2 regions of the Frankia sp. R43 genome follow, and region 2 is predicted to be linked to the other one. Evidence: riboswitches for the same ligand, from Rfam matches in the RefSeq annotation. Region 2 holds a riboswitch; the other holds the start of a gene.

The links. A riboswitch is a leader RNA that binds a small molecule or an ion and turns the genes downstream of it on or off. The one in region 2 is predicted to bind cyclic di-AMP.
Region 1: another riboswitch for cyclic di-AMP. It lies ahead of ACG83_RS38325 (peptidoglycan-binding protein); the one in region 2 lies ahead of ACG83_RS26590 (transglycosylase family protein).

What each region holds. Positions count from the first base shown of each region.
Region 1 is NZ_LFCW01000013.1:27,078-31,958, reverse strand. It holds gene glyA (serine hydroxymethyltransferase) at 1-1,071, shown strand, start outside; cyclic di-AMP (ydaO/yuaA leader) riboswitch at 1,592-1,793, shown strand; gene ACG83_RS38325 (peptidoglycan-binding protein) at 2,066-2,809, shown strand; gene mce (methylmalonyl-CoA epimerase) at 3,297-3,722, shown strand; gene ACG83_RS38315 (hypothetical protein) at 3,872-4,222, opposite strand; gene ACG83_RS38310 (LppP/LprE family lipoprotein) at 4,258-4,788, opposite strand.
Region 2 is NZ_LFCW01000006.1:508,320-513,200, reverse strand. It holds cyclic di-AMP (ydaO/yuaA leader) riboswitch at 1,497-1,742, shown strand; gene ACG83_RS26590 (transglycosylase family protein) at 1,749-2,435, shown strand; cyclic di-AMP (ydaO/yuaA leader) riboswitch at 3,772-4,010, shown strand; gene ACG83_RS26580 (transglycosylase family protein) at 4,012-4,755, shown strand.

The DNA.
Region 1 (4,881 bases), on a different contig from region 2:
TACTACGAGGGCCAGCAGTTCATCGACCCGGTCGAGACCCTGGCGATCGACCGGGCGAAGGCGGTGTTCGGCGTCGAGCACGCGAACGTCCAGCCGTACTCCGGCTCGCCTGCCAACCTGGCCGTCTACCTGGCGTTCCTGCAGCCGGGCGATGCCGTGATGGGCATGGGCCTGCCCTCGGGTGGCCACCTGACCCACGGCTGGACGGTGTCGGCCACCGGCCGCTGGTTCCAGGGGGTCCGGTACGGAGTACGCCAGGACACCGGGCGGGTCGACCTCGACGAGGTGCGCGACCTCGCGCTCCAGCACCGGCCAAAAGTGATCTTCTGTGGTGGGACCGCGATCCCCCGCACCATCGACTTCCCCGCCTTCGCGGCGATCGCGGGCGAGATCGACGCCGTGCTCGTGGCGGACATCTCCCACATCGCCGGCCTGATCGCCGGTGGCGCCCACCCCTCGCCCGTGGGCCACGCGCCGGTCATCACCACCACCACGCACAAGACCCTGCGCGGGCCCCGCGGCGCGATGATCATGTCGGACGCGGCGCACGCGTCCGCCCTCGACAAGGCGGTGTTCCCAGGCCTGCAGGGCGGCCCGCACAACCACACGACCGCCGCCATCGCGGTCGCGCTGCGCGAAGCCACCACCCCGGACTTCCGCGAGTACGCCCACCGCGTCGTCGCGAACGCGAAGGCGCTCGCCGAGGCGCTGTCCGCCCGCGGTTTCGACCTCGTCACCGGCGGCACCGACAACCACCTGATCCTGATCGACCTGACCAGCCGTGGCGTCGCCGGCAAGCCGGCCGCGAAGGCGCTGGACCGGGCCGGTATCGAGCTCAACTACAACACCGTTCCGTTCGACCCGCGCAAGCCGTTCGACCCGTCCGGCGTCCGGCTGGGAACGGCCGCGATCACCACCCGCGGACTGCAGCCGGAGCAGATGCCGACGCTGGCGGGCTGGATCGACGAGGCCGTGAAGGCCGCGGGCGATGACGACGAGACCACCATCAGCCGCATCGCCGGCGAGGTGCGCGACCTGATGACGGCCTACCCGATGTCCGGCTGGGTCTGATCACATCGCACATCCGCTCGGGCTCGCCCGGTCCGCTGGCCGGGCGAGCCTGTTCCTGACGGCGCGGTCGACGGGAGAGCGCCCACACCGCCAGCTTGCCCGCGACGTATGGGGCGGTTCCGCGGAACCGCCCCGCCAGTCACCGTAGGACGTCGGCGAGGGCCCCACGGGGACGGGGCAGGGTCCGGTATTCCACTCTCGCCGGAGATGCTACGCACATCACAGCCGATTCGGCGATCGCGAGCCGACAGGCCTGCCAGGGATCACTGCGGATCGGTCACCACCCTCCGCGGACGACCCGGTCACCACGCGCAGCTCAAGCAGCCGGCAGAACGCCGCATACACCACATCGGCGGCACCTGCGGTACTCGGCGGACCCTCTCCCCCTCTTCGTCGCGTACAGTGCGCATACACCAACCTGTTGTACGCATCGTGACTAGGTAGCGCCACAAAAGGGCAAAAACTGGGACTTGCGACTACCCTTAGTAGTTCGTTACGGTGTGTTGGCACCAAACAAGCGACGGGTCGTACGCCGAGTTCTGCCCTAGGCCCGTCGTCCCCTCCTAGTGACCACCAGGGCAGAAGCGGGGGAACCAGGTTCCTCCGGATGGCCACCGCACCCAGGCGGCCGTCCTCGGGGTGAAGTCGCCGCGCAGCGCGCGCCGACCGGGCTTCCCGGCCCGAACCCGACAGCTAACCTCGCAGGCGTACGGGAAGGATCTGCGTGTACGCATGCTTGGAATAGCAGCCGGGACTGCATCCGTCCCTCGGAACGCCGCCGCGGTAACGCCGCGCCCGTAACCCGGGGTTGACACCGGAGATCTGGGGCCCGCTCGGGCCCAGACAAATTTCACGCCGATAGCAGAACGCGCGTCCATTCGTGCGCCTTTTTTCGCGACCCCATTTCGTCGCGACTCATTGATCCGTGTACGGATCACTGGCGCCCGAAGACGCCCTACCCGCCTGCTCTTCAACGTAGAAACGAGATATCTTGATGTCGACCGGAAAGCACCGCAAGTCCCCCAGCGTCCGCCGCCGAGGCCGTGGTCGCTCCGCTGCTGTTGCCGCGGCGAGCGTCATCGGGGCATCCGCCGGCCTGTTCTTCACCGCGAGCCCCGCCAGCGCGGCGGTAATCTCGGACACCAGCATCGCGCAGGCGGCGAAGAACGCCGGCCTGAACTCCTGCCGCGGAATTCCGCTGAGCACCTGGGTCGCCGTCGCGCTCGCCGAGTCCGGCGGCAACACCACCGCCCACGCGACCGTCGGCGAGGACTCCCGCGGCCTGTGGCAGATCAACATGCGCGCGCATGCCAGCTGGGTCGGAAACCGCGACCTCTACGACCCGAACGTCAACGCCTGGGCCGCACGGCAGGTCTGCCAGAGCCAGGGCATCACCGCGTGGAGCGCCTACACCAACGGCATGCACACGAAGTACCTGGCTCGTGGAGCCGCAGCAGCCGCGGCCGTGGGCAACTCGGTGAGCACCACGGTGTCCACCGCGCCGTCCACCAGCGCCAACCGCGCCGTCGACTCGGGCTACATGCGGCTGGGCGTGTCCGGCCCCCGCTGGGATGTCTCCCTGGTGCAGGACCAGCTGCGTAAGCTCGGCTACCCGATCGTCGTCGACGGCTACTTCGGACCGCAGACCAACCACATGGTCATCGACTTCCAGAAGAAGCACGGCCTGGTGCCCGACGGCGTCATCGGCCCGCTCACCCACAAGGCCCTGTTCGGCTGATCGGCCGCACAACCGAATACCCGAGCGAGCGACCGGTCGATCAGCTGCCCCTCGTAAGCTGATCGGAATCGTCGATCGACTCGACGCACCGTCCCCGCCGCGGGCCCCTGGACATCCAGAGGCGTCACGGCGGGGACGCCGCGTTTTCCGGCGATAAGCCGCACCCCTGGCATCGACTCGGCAGAAATGCGATCCAGCCGAGCTCCAGGCACCGTTACACGCCTTCCATTAATCACTACAGACAACACGGATCTTCTTGTGGGTCCGAGCGGGGAATTCATACCGACTGCGGTGACTGGGACCTTCCCGCACCACTCGTCATGAAACTTCGACGAAGCCCGGGGTGACGCGCGCCACAGGTCGGTGGTGACCGGGACACGGCGTACTGGATTCAGTGGACCGCAACGCCGTATCCGGGCACTCTCGGAGGCTGGGCCCGGGCCGGACGCCGCCACGGGCCGACCGTCCTACGACCAGGAGCGATGTTGTGCTGACCAGGATCGACCATGTCGGGATCGCCGTGGCCTCGCTGGAGGAGGCCATTCCTCGCTACGAGGCCGCATTCGGCCTGACGGTCGCGCATCAGGAGACCAACGAGGCGCAGGGCGTGCGCGAGGCCATGCTGCTGGTCCACAAGGGCGACACCGGCGGTTCCTACGTCCAGCTGCTGGAGCCGATCCGCGAGGACACCCCGGTCGGCAAGTTCCTGGCCAAGAAGGGGCCGGGCATCCACCACATCGCCTACGGCGTGGGTGACATCGACTCCGCGCTGGCGGCGCTCACCGTCGCCGGCTTCGACCTGGTCAACAAGACGCCCGTGCACGGCACGGCCGGCAGCCGCATCGCCTTCATGCACCCGAAGGGTGTCGGCGGTGTGCTCACCGAGTTGGTCGAGGCACCGGAAGGGCACTGACTCGGCGCCCCCGCACCGGCTGCACGCACAAGGCACCGGGCGTCGGCCATCCCGCCGACGCCCGGTGCCCCCCCAGCCCGCAGTCCCCAGCCCGCAGCCCGCAGCCCGCGATCACCCGTGGGCCGTGAAGGCCCGCCCGGCTGCCATCGTCACCACAGCACCGCGATCGCCACATTGGCCACCCCGAGCCCACCTGCGGCGTGAGCCAGGGCCGCCGGCGCCTCGCGGCCGCGGGCGTTGCCCACGACGGCGATGCCGGCGACGGCCGCCGCGACGACGAGCTTGACCGCGATCTTGGCGTTGTCCACGTCCCGGTCCACGGCCCCGCTGGACGCCAGCCCCACCAGGATCATGCCTGTGACGATCTGGACGAGGGCGCCGTGCAGGATGCCGGGCGTGATGACCGGATGCGGCGAGCGGATCTGCGCGAGCCACCCTCCGACAATCATGGCCATCCCGACCAGGTGAAACACAACAACGATGTCGTAGACCACGCCCATGACGTCTTTTCTACAGGACGTAGAACATGGCCGGCTCAGCGGCGGCTCGTCGGAGCCGACCAGTCGTTGGTCGGGATCGGGTCGAGCGCCTGCACCGCGGTGCCGTTCCACCGGAAGCGCACCGTGGCCGCCCCCGCCGACGGGCAGCACATCGGATCATCAGGGCGGTACAGGTCGTACTGAAGCGCCACGGTGTCGCTCGTGGACCACACCCATCGCACGTTCGCACTCGGGACGCTGTCGGTTCCGACGAACCGGCCCTGACTGAAGAAGAACGCCTGCTGCGGATGTCCGTCCACGGATGACGTCAACCGCCCCACGATCGCGCTCAGCGCCCAGGCGGGTTCGTAGCTGCTGCTCCCCATCGGCGTGTAGCCGCGTTCCCGCACCAGCTGCACCGCCTGCGCGGGTGTCAACGCACCGGCCGGGGCGGCAGGTGTCGCGGTGCCTGATGTGACAGCCGGTGTGCTCGCCGGTGCGCTCGCCGGTGCGGCGAAACTCGCCGAAGCCGTCACGGTCAGCACTGCAGTGAAGGTCAGCACGAAGATGAGCACGATGCGCCGCATGGGTCGCCCCCTTGGCCTCGTTTCCGCCAACCGGGTGACCATAGGCGCCCGTGGCGCGCTCCGCCCGCCAGGAAGGCGATTCGCGCGCTATCG
Region 2 (4,881 bases):
ACCGAGCCTTTTCCATCGTCGGCTCTGGCCTGTGGGCCACAGCGCCCGACAACGTGAGATCGAGAAGGCTCACCGATCGCGGCCGCGCCCATGCCTGGCTCCGGCTCCTGGCCTCTCCGCTCCCCGCGGCTCCTGGCGCACCGCTCCCCCGCGGCCCGTCGCCCGCTCCCTGTCTCCATCTCCTCCATCTCCTCCTTCTCCTCCTTGTCTCCCATCTCCCTCTCCTTATCTCCTTCTCCCGCTGCTCCCGGCATCTCCTTTCCCACTGCTCCGGCTCCCTGTCGCCGCGGGCAGTACGACGGCCCGCCCCGGCCGCCCAGCACCCCCGCCACGCCCGCACGTGATCTCAACCGCCAACGCCCGGCCGCTGACGTTCACCCGTCCGGACGACCGGCCGGCAGCAGTGTGTGATCTATTTCACTCACAGGTCTCCAGCGGGTGACCAGCCCGCGCCCGGCCGCGATCCGGGACGTCAAGCACCCGGAAGAACCCCACGAAGATCGTGCGGCCTGGCGACGGCACATCGCCCGCCATACCGAGCCAGGACACCCTCAGGGCCACAGTGGTCCGATCCCGCGCGGAAGTAGACGCGGCCCGACGACCTGCTCAGACCACACCTCGATGCCAAGGCCGCCCACGCCTGGGCAAAGCCTCGCGTGGGCTGCCATGTGGCCTCTTCGGCCGATTCGGCCACCCACGGGCTCGCACGGCAGTGAGGGATCAGCGCCAAGCAGCGAATCGGTGGACGGAACGCACCACCGCGGCAGCGGGCCCGCCATCCGGAATCTCCGGCCTCGTCCAGACAGACCGGGAAACGTCCGGCTCGCTGCAGGCTCTCCCGACCCGTCCCGCACCGAAGCGCGGGGACATAGTTCGCGCCGCCGTCCACAGCGGGCTGGCCGGACCGGTCGCCACGGGCCCGGCCATTCGCCACATTGCCACCGATGTGACCATCGGCTACCAGAGAGACACCGAGAGGCACCATGGGTGCCACAGCGACGATGACGCCCGAGTCTGCACGCACCCCCACAAGATCACTCCAGGCCTCGGCGGTGCGGCGCTCCGAGCCCTCGATCCGACCCCCCGACAGGCTCGTCGGCGACGAAAGATACACTTACGTTAACTCATAGTTACGATTGCGTATCTCACATGACGCGACGCCCGAACCCCCATCGGTACAAGAATATAAATTTTTACCCTCGTTAGTGACGAGATCCGCAGTGAGCGGTAGCCTTGGCTCCGATTCCGGCGAATAGCTCGCACCGCAGGCAATACCGGTGATCTTTCGCGAGCGTGATCAGTCGGCCCGAACCCTCCACCACGAAACGCCCACCAAGTTAATGAGCGCGCGTGCGCGCGCGATACCAGGGCCCACAGCCAATCTCAAGAAGGCGCGCGGGAGTGTGCTCTTCTTCACGTCGACCATTCAATCCTTGTCGCCTCGCCCGACGTTGTGGTTATGGTCTTCGCCGTGCCCGGAGACAGGCCGGGCACCCGACGGGTGCACGCCGAATCCCTGCCCCCATCCGCCGGAAACAAAAACCCGATGGCAGGAGCGGGGGAACCAATACCCGGCCACCGAACCTGGTGGCCTTGGGGTGAAGCCGCAGGGCCGTTGACAGCAATGAGGAACCGTCTTCCTTGCTGTCGAAGGCACAGGATTTGGGAGTTCCTGACATGCGGCCGGGCTTGTTCCCTGCCCGAACCCGACAGCTCACCTCGCAGGCGTGGGGAAGGAAAACTCACGCATGTCCGACGCACGTACCAGTGGCCGACAACGCCGCAGCAGTACCCGCAGCCGGGCCCGCACCCTCGTCCCCGTATCCGTCCTTGTCGCGACGGTCGGAGGCACAATCGCCATCAGCCAACCGGCGAATGCCGCAACGACCTGGGAAGGTCTGCGGCAATGCGAGTCCGGCGGCAACTACACGACGAACACCGGTAACGGCTACTATGGCGCTTACCAGTTCTCCGCCGGGACCTGGCAGAGTCTGGGGTACTCTGGCCTTCCACACACCGCTCCACCCGCCCTGCAGGACGAGGCGGCGCTGAAGCTCGCGCTCCGCTCCGGATTCGGCCAGTGGCCGGTGTGCGGGAGCGGAATGGGCGGCGACCAGCTCTCACCCGGCGCGTCGTCGTCGGGGTCAGGCAGCCAGGCCTCCCGTACGGCCGAGCGCACCAGTCTGGTCGCGCAGCCCGTCGCCACCACGGGTGTGCCCCCTCTGACGCGCAACTACTTCGCGTCGGTACACAACCAGGTCACTGACGAAATCAAGACCTGGCAGGAAAAGATGAACTCCCTCGGCTACTCCCTCGCCGTCGACGGCTGCTACGGGCCGAAGTCCGCAGCCGCGGCCAGGGACTTCCAGACGGCGCGCGGCCTCATCGTCGATGGCGTCCTCGGCCCGCAGACCTGGGCGGCCACCTTCGGCTGACGCCTGCCCGCCCCGGCGGAGCACTCGGTCGCCTGCCTGCCCGCCCGCTCATTCGCGGGCCCCAGCGCGCGGCACCGACAGCCAGCACCCCGTGAGGGCAACCTGCCTTCCACAGCCGAACCCTCCCGGCTGCACGGGGAAAGCCCCCGCCCGGACCGGATCGACGAGCCTTCCCATCTCATGGTGCACGACCGGAGATACCGCAGGTCGGAGCCGACGATGGAAAAGGCTCAACGCTGACAGGGACCCCGCCGCGAACCGGGAGTCGGTCGAGGGCGTGCATGCCGTCCTCGCCTGACAACGGTCGGCCCACCGACTGCGTTCCCGCTCCGGCGAGAGCGGGCCTTCACGGCCGTCCGACCGGATCCTCGTCCCTCCCTCCTCCCAGCCCCGAAAGCGCGGACGCGCGCCGGGGAGGCTCACCGCACCCGCCCGCTCCGTCCCGGTCGGGCGCGGTGATGCCAGGAGCCCCAGGAACCACCCGACCGTGGCTGCACCGTCCCAGCGCGGTTGTCCACACCTGATCCACATCTGAGTTGTCCACATCCGAGTTGTCGAGCACCTCGCCCGACGGGACGTTCCTCCCGGTCCGTCAAGCCCGGAAGGCGTCTCATCCAGTCGCCGTGACGTGCGACGGCCCGCCCGCCCGGCGCTGACCCAGCCGTGGCGCGCGGGACGCAACGCGGAGCGCCCCAACGGTCCGCGTGTCGCAGGACCCGGACAGCCCCACCGCCGGAGCGGTACCGGCCTCGGGGCAGGTGTCCGGGCGTCGCGGCCTTCCCGCCGATCATCTCGATCACCCGCGGGATGCGTTCGGCGCGCATTCCCTCCACGGCCGCGCCGAACGACCTCCCTCGACGACGCCACCTCACCGCACCGGTCATGGCCAGATCGGTACCCGCCCCACACCGGCGATCCCGGTAGGCGGGCGTGGCGTCGGCGCTCTCCAGCTGCCGGTGGCCGGCGCCGTCGCCGGCCCCCCACCGCCCGCCGCCGACCCTCCCTGGCGCCGCCCCGTGTCCCCGGGCGCCCAGGCCTGGGCCGCCGAGCGGGCATCGCCGGTCATGGACCTTCCTCGGGTCATGGACCGTCCCGGCCTGAAGCCGGCAGGGGCGCCAGCCGCATGACGGACCCCCGGTGCGTCCGAGATGTCGAGGGGACGGTAATGTGGCGCGGTTCGGGTGTGATGACCATCTCCTCCACCCATCCGTCAATTGGCCCGTTCGGGTGACTCCGATATGGTCCTTTCCGATCCCGCCCTGGCCAGCGGGATTTGCGTCATGTAGGTAGATCTCGCTACAGTTCCGCCCACTCGCCTCCCCCCGGGGCGAGGTCGTGTGGACGGACGCCGAATCCTGCCCCCGTCCACTCGGCCGGTACTGGAGCGGACGACACAGGGCAGGAGTGGGGGACCCACCATCCGGGCGCATTCGTTGCGTCCTAGGGGTTAAGCCGGCGTACCGATACAGCCGGGACACACCGGTCCGCGAGGACGGGCCGGGTCCTGGTACGCCGACCGGGCAGCTTCCAGCCCGAACCCGACAGCTCACCCCGCAGGCGACGGGAAGGACACCTGATGCGGTCGCATGATCGTGATCCCGTCCGTTCGACCGGTCGTGGTGGCAGGCACCGCGCGGCGCAGCCGCCGTCCACCGCCACCCGTGTCCTGCGGACCACCGGGGCCGTCACGGCCCTGGTCGGAACGGGGCTCGCCGTCACCGCGGCCCCTGCCGGCGCCGCGACGGCGGATGATTTCGCCCGGCTACGCCAGTGCGAGTCCGGCGGCAACTACGCCATCAACACGGGCAACGGCTTCTACGGCGCCTACCAGTTCGACCAGCGCACCTGGACAGGCCTCGGCTACCCCGGTCGACCCGACCAGGCTCCGCCGGCGATGCAGGACGATGCCGCCTACAAGCTGTATGACTCGCGTGGCTGGTCACCGTGGCCGGCCTGCAGCAACAAGCTCGGCCTGACGCGCAACGGCCCGGCCCCGGAATCCTCGGGCACCATCGGCGATGCCGTCGAGCAGGCCCTCACCCCGGCCGAGCCCCCCATGACCCTCGAACGCGCACGCAGCCAGGTCGGCACCAACTTCGGCGGTGAAGCGCTGAACGTCGGCATGGGCGACGAGGTACGCGCCGACGCGTTCGTGTGGCAGGCCGAGATGCGCGAGCGCAAGTTCGTGCTGACGGTCGACGGCAAGTTCGGCCAGGAGTCCCAGGGCGTCGCCGCGCTCTACTCATACCTGACGCGGATCAGCGACGGGCAGCCCGGCGTGGTCGGGCAGAACCTGTGGAGCGCCACCGTCACCAGCTGACCTGGCTCCGGGTGCCTCATGCCAGTTTGGCAGGTCGTCGTATGCCTGGTTGGCATGTGGGCCGCGGCGGGACCAGCAGTCAGCCGGTGGGCCCGCCCGGCGCCGGGCGTGACGCCGGTCAGGCAG